Regions from separate parts of the Idiomarina sp. Sol25 genome, predicted to be linked through region 1. Evidence: predicted binding sites of a transcription regulator. Region 1 holds the regulator's gene; each other region holds the start of a gene.
What was found. Region 1 encodes sigma-54, which starts transcription at its own class of promoters, with help from an activator protein. Its sites were predicted from a motif close to GTTGGCACGNNNNTNGNNT; they were not measured.
Positions count from the first base shown of each region.

Region 2: the regulator sigma-54 is predicted to act here: its motif matches at 811-829, upstream of glnA (glutamate--ammonia ligase).
Region 3: the regulator sigma-54 is predicted to act here: its motif matches at 1,172-1,190, upstream of flhA (flagellar biosynthesis protein FlhA).
Region 4: the regulator sigma-54 is predicted to act here: its motif matches at 724-742, upstream of flgA (flagellar basal body P-ring formation chaperone FlgA).

Region 1 covers NZ_JAUPEW010000004.1:45,112-47,317, reverse strand. Annotated here, with positions in the region: gene lptB (LPS export ABC transporter ATP-binding protein) at 1-171, shown strand, start outside; gene Q5L94_RS07510 (RNA polymerase factor sigma-54) at 193-1,653, shown strand; gene hpf (ribosome hibernation promoting factor) at 1,681-1,968, shown strand; gene ptsN (PTS IIA-like nitrogen regulatory protein PtsN) at 1,972-2,206, shown strand, end outside.
Region 2 covers NZ_JAUPEW010000003.1:163,973-166,178, forward strand. Annotated here, with positions in the region: gene glnA (glutamate--ammonia ligase) at 1-769, opposite strand, end outside; gene typA (translational GTPase TypA) at 1,081-2,206, shown strand, end outside.
Region 3 covers NZ_JAUPEW010000008.1:56,940-59,145, reverse strand. Annotated here, with positions in the region: gene flhA (flagellar biosynthesis protein FlhA) at 1-1,129, opposite strand, end outside; gene Q5L94_RS11315 (prepilin-type N-terminal cleavage/methylation domain-containing protein) at 1,297-1,713, shown strand; gene Q5L94_RS11310 (prepilin-type N-terminal cleavage/methylation domain-containing protein) at 1,707-2,206, shown strand, end outside.
Region 4 covers NZ_JAUPEW010000008.1:18,595-20,800, reverse strand. Annotated here, with positions in the region: gene Q5L94_RS11100 (chemotaxis protein CheV) at 1-689, opposite strand, end outside; gene flgA (flagellar basal body P-ring formation chaperone FlgA) at 852-1,574, shown strand; gene flgM (flagellar biosynthesis anti-sigma factor FlgM) at 1,666-1,989, shown strand; gene flgN (flagellar export chaperone FlgN) at 1,989-2,206, shown strand, end outside.

The DNA.
Region 1 (2,206 bases):
CGTGGTATTGGTGTACTGATTACTGACCACAATGTTCGCGAAACATTGTCTGTTTGTGAACACGCTTATATTGTCAGTCATGGCGAGCTTATTGCCAGCGGCGATGCAGAAAGTATATTATCGAATCAACAGGTTAGAGACGTTTACCTCGGTGAGCAGTTCACCCTATAACGTGATACCGGGACAGTCATTATGAAGCAAAGTCTGCAGCTAAAAATTGGTCAGCAGCTGACCATGACGCCACAACTCCAACAGGCTATCCGCCTGCTGCAGCTTTCCTCGCTCGATCTTCAGTCAGAAATTCAGGATGCGTTAGACAGTAATCCATTGCTGGAGGTTGAAGGTGAAACTAGTAACGACGCCGACCAGTCTGAAACCCGCAACATTGAGGAAAGGGACGACAGTCAGCGGGAAACATCCGACGTTATAAAAACTCAGGAGATGCCTGACGAACTGCCGGTCGACAGCAGTTGGGACGACACCTACTCCAGTCATACCCCTGCCAACGGCGCAGCCTCTTCGGGGAAATCCTTTGACGGCGATTTTGAAGTCTACCAGGGCTCTACCAGCGAATCTCTGCAGGATCACCTACTCTGGCAGATGCAACTTTCTCATTTCTCAGAAGAAGACACCGCCATAGCGGAAGCCATTATCGAGGCCATAGACGACAACGGCTACCTAATGGTCGATGTTGATGAAATTATTGAAGCCGTGCGTCTGCCCGAAGTAGAAGCAGAAGAAGTTTGCATGGTGCTAAAGCGTATTCAGCATTTTGATCCAATTGGTGTCGGCGCTCGCAGTGTCAGTGAGTGCCTTGCCATTCAATTGCGGCAACTGAGCGACGACACTGAATACAAGCAGGTTGCTTTATGCTTAGTGACTGAACATATGGACTTACTCGGCAGTCGCGATTTTCGCACTATTCAGCGTAAACTGAAGTTATCGGAAGACGATTTACGCCAGACTATGCGATTAATTCAACAATTGCATCCGCATCCGGGCGAGCAAGTTGCACAGCAACCTGTTGAATATGTTATTCCTGACGTGGCCGTTACTAAAAAAAATGGTCGCTGGATGGTCGAATTAAACCCCGACAGCGTACCTAAATTAAAAGTGAACGAAGAATACGCCGCCTTAAGTAAAGCGGCAAAGTCAGTAGCCGACAGCCAGTACATAAAGAACCATACGCAAGAAGCTCGCTGGTTCATAAAAAGCCTGGAGAGCAGGAATGATACGCTGCTGAAGGTGGCTAATTGCATAGTACAGCGCCAGCAAGGCTTTTTTGAGCATGGTGAAGAGGCTATGAAGCCTATGGTACTGAACGATGTTGCTGAAACTGTCGATATGCATGAAAGTACGATTTCACGCGTAACGACACAAAAATACTTACACTGCCCAAGTGGTGTATTTGAGTTGAAATATTTTTTCTCAAGCCATGTCAGTACAGAGGGCGGTGGTGAGTGTTCAAGCACGGCAATACGTGCTTTAATTAAGAAGATGGTCGCTGCTGAAAATCGCAGTAAACCATTAAGCGACAGTAAGATTGCTGAACTGATAGCCGAACAGGGTATCCAAGTAGCAAGAAGGACAATTGCGAAGTATCGGGAATCGTTGAACATTCCATCATCGAGCCAACGCAAAAGTCTTTTATAACTTTGTTAACTGCAGAAGGAAGACGTTATGCAAATTAATTTGACCGGTCATCACATCGATATTACCGAAGCTCTGCGTGACTACGTGGACACAAAATTTGCCAAGCTGGAAAGACATTTTGACCATATAACGAATGTTCACGTCATCCTAAACGTTGAAAAAACGATTCAAAAAGCGGAAGCTACGCTGCACGTGAATGGCGGTGAGCTTTTCGCCGATTCAAAGCACGAAGATATGTACGCGGCCATCGACGGTTTAATTAATAAACTGGACCGTCAGGTGATTAAACACAAAGAGAAAATGAAACAACATTAATCCATGCAACTGAGTGAATTGTTAAGCGCCGACTGCACCAAGTGTGCAGTCGAGGGCGCAAGTAAAAAAAGACTACTTGAAACCATTAGTCAAATCGTAGCCCCTAAGCTGTCTGGCATTACCCGTCATGACATTTTTGAGAGCCTCTTAAACCGTGAACGTTTAGGCAGTACGGGAATTGGCTTAGGTATCGCAATTCCTCATGGCCGTTTACCTAATGCAAATCATCCGGTGGCGG
Region 2 (2,206 bases), on a different contig from region 1:
TAAAGGTTGCGGTCATGCCGTAAGAGTGTGCAACGTTGTGCACGACATACTTATAAACTTGCATTTCATCTGCTTTTTTAGTCAGGCTGTTGAAGCGAGTAGCCACTTCGTTCTGACCTGCTGTTGCGACTTCGTGGTGATGGGCTTCAACAACCATACCCATATCTTCCATTACTAAGCTCATGGTGCCACGAATATCGTGCGCTGAGTCTACCGGAGGTACCGGGAAGTAACCGCCTTTTACACCAGGTCGATGAGCCATGTTGCCTTCTGAATATTCACGACCAGAGTTCCACTTGGCTTCTTCTGCGTCAATCTTATAGAACGAGCCACTCATATCAGTATGGAAGCGCACGTCGTTGAACAGGAAGAACTCAGGCTCCGGGCCGAAGTAAGCGTCATCTGCAATACCTGATGAACGCAGGAAGTCTTCCGCACGTTTCGCGATTGAGCGAGGGTCACGGCTATAACCTTGCATGGTTTCGGGCTCAAGAATGTCACAACGGACATTCAGGGTAATTTCATCAGTAAATGGGTCCAGAACAGCAGACTCATTATCTGGCATCAGTACCATGTCTGATTCGTTAATGCCTTTCCAGCCGGAAATAGATGAACCATCGAACATTTTACCTTCTTCAAAGAAGTCTTCATCGATTTGCGACACCGGAATAGTGACGTGTTGCTCTTTACCTTTAGTATCAGTAAAGCGTAAATCGACGAATTTAACGTCGTGTTCTTTGATGGTATCGAAAATCTTATTAGCTGACATGTTGTCCTCCGTAGACAGCGTCTAAAAATACAGCTTGAGTATAGCAAAGCCTGTGCCAACTGACTTTTTTGTTTATATTCATAAAGTTAGTTTATTTAACACGATAACGCCTAAACTAATACGCACCAGTATAGCGCATAACGCACAAATTTGGTGCAAAAGTGAGGGTTTGAGATAACGTCATAAAAATATAACGAACAAAAAACAATCAGCCCTTTCTTAATCCAACTCAAAAAGGTAGAATACGCCGCTATTTTTCATAAAACCCCCTGCCCGGGGTTCCATTCCCGGACAACTACAGGCAGTTCTTAATGACAATTCAGGTATTTGATATAGAAAAACTACGCAACATCGCGATCATCGCCCACGTTGACCATGGTAAAACCACGCTAGTCGACAAATTGTTGCAACAATCTGGCACTTTAGAAAGCCGTGGCGAAATAGAAGACCGTATTATGGATTCCAACGATCTTGAGAAAGAGCGTGGCATCACTATTCTTGCCAAAAACACAGCGGTTAACTGGCAGGATTACCGCATCAACATTCTGGATACACCAGGACACGCCGATTTCGGTGGTGAAGTTGAGCGCGTACTTTCTATGGCAGACTCGGTATTGTTGGTGGTTGATGCTGTTGACGGCCCTATGCCCCAGACTCGATTTGTCACGCAGAAAGCTTTCTCTCACGGTTTGAATCCAATTGTTGTTATTAACAAAATTGACCGTCCAGGTGCTCGTCCGGACTGGGTTATGGACCAAGTATTTGACTTGTTTGACAACCTGGGCGCTACAGATGAGCAACTAGACTTCCCCGTGGTTTACGCATCAGCACTTAATGGCTGGGCATCCCTGGATATAGATGAGCAAGATGGTGACATGACACCATTGTTCGAGACCATCGTTGACAAAGTAAGCCATCCAGATGCTGATCCTGATAGCGACCTGCAAATGCAGGTGTCACAACTGGATTACTCAAGTTACTTGGGCGTTATCGGTATCGGCCGCGTTACCCGTGGTAGTGTTAAAGTTAACCAGCCAGTCACTATTGTTGGTGCTGACGGCAAAGAACGCAGCGGCAAAATTGGTAAAGTCTTTAGCTACTTAGGTCTGGATCGCATTGAAGCCGACAAAGCAGCAGCAGGCGACATTTGCGCTATTACGGGTCTGGGCGAACTTAAAATATCTGACACCGTTTGCGCGGTTGGTAAGGCCGAGGCCATGAAGCCATTGACGGTGGACGAACCAACGGTAACTATGACCTTCCAGGTCAACACCTCACCTTTCGCAGGTAAAGAAGGTAAGTTTGTTACCTCTCGTCAGATTCTTGAACGTCTGCAGCAAGAACTGGTTCATAACGTTGCATTACGCGTTGAAGAGACTGACAACCCGGATCGTTTCCGCGTATCAGGCCGTGGTGAGCTTCACTTAGGTGTTCTTA
Region 3 (2,206 bases), on a different contig from region 1:
GGCGATAGCCAACTTCCAGACCAATAGTGTCTACATGGCGAACGTCGTCCCAGCTGAGCTCTTTTTGTTGCGCCTGCTGAACTTGCTGTTCCTGTTCTTTTTCAACCAGCTCGCCTTCTTCAGTCTTGGTTTTTTTAAGTTTAAAGTAAGCTGCGCCGGCTAACACGCCCGACATGCTTAAAAAGGCAAAGTGCGGCATACCGGGAATAACGCCCATAGCAAACAATACCGCGCTGGTAATGACCAAAACCTTTGGGTTATCGAGCAATTGCAGAACAACCGCATCGCCCATGTCCTGGCTGTTATTTTCACGAGTAATGATAATGGCAGTCGCAACTGACAGTAACAATGATGGAATTTGCGCAACCAGGCCGTCGCCAATGGTTAATAGCGTATAAACCTCAACAGCCTCATTGAATGTGAGTCCGTATTGGATCATACCAATGAGCAGCCCGCCGATAATGTTGATAAAGAGGATTAAAATACCGGCTATAGCATCGCCTTTTACGAACTTACTGGCACCGTCCATAGAGCCGTAGAAATCGGCCTCACGGGTTACATCGCTGCGTCGTGCTTTGGCTTCTTCCTGGTTGATTAGTCCCGCGTTAAGGTCAGCGTCAATCGCCATTTGTTTACCAGGCATGGCGTCAAGGGTGAAGCGAGCGGTTACTTCTGAAATACGACCGGCACCCTTAGTAATAACCACAAAGTTAATAATAACCAGAATGGCGAACACCACCAGACCAACAGTGTAGTTACCCCCTATGACCACGCTACCAAAGGCTTCAATAACAGAACCTGCAGCACCGGGCCCGTTATGTCCTTCTAATAAAACAATACGCGTAGAGGCAACGTTGAGGCTTAAGCGTAGTACCGTAGCAATAAGCAATACGGTAGGAAAGGCGGCGAAATCCAGCGGACGTTGGGTATAAACAGCCACCAGCATAACCACCAGTGACAAAGTAATTGAAAATGAAAAGAGAACATCCAGCACCACAGCCGGAATTGGCAAAACAATCATCGCCAGAATAGCCATAATGGCCAACGGCGTTCCAAAACCTTTGATAAGGTGCGCATTGTTTTGCGTGAAATTTCTTAAATTTACTAACTTTTCGGCACCGCTCGCCATACGTCTTCCTGTTGCGTCAAAAAGTTGAACCTGGGATGTTTTATTCAAGAATCGAGCCAGCTTTCATTTTATTCGGAGGTTATCTTACATTCGTTTCAGTTGGGGCTTACAGACAAAGCTTAAGCAGCTTCTATACTCGTTGCTCTTTTTCAAAATAATGTGTGTTTATGCGCGGTTACTCTCTTATGGAATTGGTCGTAGCATTGGCTGTTAGTGCGGTGCTTGGCGCTTCGGCCCTGCCAATATTTACTCAGCAGACAGAGTCTTTATTGCTTCAAAAAGAAGCTGGCCGCTGGCTGTCTTATTTGCAGTTGGTAAAAGCCAAGTCCATAGCAAATAAGGAATCTATTGAAGTCGACTTAGTCACATTCAGCAATGACTCAGAAGCCTCAGGTATTCAAACCGGATACACTTACAGTTCTTCCGCGTCGCTCACTTTTTATGGAGAGTCAGCTGCCGCGACACCGGGGCATATCAGGCTAATAGGCAAAAGCAGACAGGTAAAAGTCATCATCAGCAGTATCGGTCGTATTCGACTATGCCTAAGTGAGGGTAATTCACTTCCGGGAATCCCCTCATGTTAATGACTTCTGAGCGCGGCAGTAGCTTGGTAGAAGTTCTTATAGCCTCGGCTATTGGCGCGATAGTTGCTCTGGCGGCGCAGCAACAAATGCAATGGCAAACAGGAGTGCAACACCGCAAGCTAATGCAGGTCAATTTACTCTTAAGTGCTCAGTCAGTTGCAAATCAGTTTTTTGAAACCTTAAAAAATACAGCCGCAACGCAAATTTCGAACCCTCAGGGCAGTTGCTATTTGTTTCCTCAGCAAAACGGAGGCTCGGTTGGCTTTCGAGTCAGGAATGAACAACTACAGCATAACTCAATGACTCTCGACTGCGCCGGGTATGGTTGGCAGTCCCTTACCGATAAGTCTCAATTCAAAGTCACGCAATTTACTGCTGACTCTTACTATCCGGAATCCGGTAGTGGGTTATCAAAACTCTTTATAGCTTTTACCGTTACCAGCAATGCACAGACACATGTTTTCAAACGAACAATCACTCCTCTGGTTAACTA
Region 4 (2,206 bases), on a different contig from region 1:
TGAACCGAGCCCCCCACTTCCTTAGCTTTGTCTTTTAAGTAGTCTAATGCTTCTTTACCGTTCTTTTTGACTTCGAGCGTAATACCCAAAGACTGCAATGCACGTTTTATTTGGTTACGGGCAACCGAGGAGTCATCCGTTATTAAAATGGTCAAATCTTCTTTTTTCACATTAATGGCTGCATTAGCAACTTCTTCGCTGACGTCCGTATTCGCAGGCATAATATCTGCCAGAATGCGTTCTACATCGATAATTTCAACCAACTCGTCATCAATCTTTGTCACTGCCGTCAGGTAGGCGTCTCTGCCAGTACCTTTAGGCGGTGGCATGACACTTTCCCAGTTAATGTTGATAATGCGATCAACGCCTTCAACCAAAAAGCCCTGAATGGTTCGGTTATATTCAGATATAATGACAAAACGGTTCTGAATATCGGTTAGCGCCCGCCCCCCTGTCGCCATACTCAAATCTATAATAGATATTGCCTGTCCGCGAATATGCGCAATACCGCGAACAAGCGGGTTTCGGTTAGGCATTGCAGTCAGCCTGGGGCATGGCAATACTTCGCGTACTTTAAATACGTTAATGCCAAAGCGCTGTTTACCGTTTAAATGGAATAGCAAAAGCTCCAACCGGTTTTGCCCTACCATTTGCGTACGTTGATTGACTGAATCGAGAATGCTAGCCATTATTCACTCCTGTTATGTGGCAGGCTACTTCTACTTCGGCACGGTATTTGCTTACATCTATATTAACCATACTGAAACCATCGAACTGCCGAACTTTTGACGTTATACCGTTTTTTTCGGCACTCGACCAGATAACCTTAACGGATAACATCAGGAATTTTTATGATAGTACGTAAATCGCTGCTGATCAGTTCGATTTTTTTTATAGTTTGTAGCTTTAATTCCGTTAATGCAGAAACCAAAGTCTCGGAAGACAGCCTGCGCTTTAATTACAAAGCGCTACAGGAGCTGGCTCATAATTATGTAGAACAGCGGGTTTCTGCGCCGGATAACGGTCGTGTGGAGGTGGTTGCCAATAACCTCGACCCGCGAATGGCTCCCAAAATTTGTGCGCAGCAACCAAAAGTCGGTCTGGCAACTAATGCTAACCTCGACAGCTATACCACCATTGAAATTGAATGCGTCGGTAAAGCCAACTGGCGCACCTATGTGCCCGTACGAATTTATCGTTATAAAAATGTAGTTACCGCGGCCTCACCTATGGCGCCAGGTCAAATGATAAGCGAAAGTGATTTAGTTTTTTCTGAAGTTGACCTAAATCGGGTTCGCTCAAACGTATTTACTGACATGACAGCTTTAGTGGGAGCCCGCATTAAAAAGCGCATTACTGCAGGTCAGGCAATAAGTGCCAGCGATACATGTCTTGTATGTGAAGGGCAAAGCGTTACAATAGTTGCCCAAGATAAAACGTTGCGAATTACTGCAGCAGGAAAAGCTCTGGCTGATGGTCTCAAAGGTGAGTCGGTTGTTGTTGAAAACGCACGGTCGAACAAATCAATACAAGCGGTTGTCACAGGACTAAACGAAGTGACTGTCAATTTATAATGTTTTATAAAATTGCCGAAATTTTTATTTAAGTTTTTGCAGGCTTGGTCGATAAGTAACCGAGAAATATTATCTAGCGAGGCTAAAAACCATGTCAATTAACATTAACAATGCCGGGCTGAAAAATGCCAACATTGATAGCAAGTCCAGTAACCGTCAAGTACAGAGCGATGCTCCGGCGAAGCCTGCTTCGGTTTCGCAAAAAGGTGGTGACGCTGTTTCGTTAACCAGCGAAGCGCAACAACTGAGTGGCTTACAGGAAAAAGCAATGAACAGCAGCGGCATTGACCAAGCCAAAGTTGATAAAATTAAAGCCGATATTGAAAGCGGCTCGTACAAAATTAACGTTGAACAACTGGCCAATAAACTGGCTCAGTTTGAGTCTGACCTGTTCAGTAACGGCAGCAACGAATAATGACCGTGTTGGCGCCTGTTAACGATATATTACAGGATATGGCAGACTCGCTGGAAAACCTTGCGTTGCTTCAGCAGCGTGAGCTTAATGCCATTGTCGAGCGCCAACACGCCGATGTTAATGCTCTTACCGACGCCAAAGAAAAAGCGCTAGTCCATATTAGTGAACTCGACCAGCAGTTGGCTCAACACCCGGACAACGACCAGTTAAAAGATGA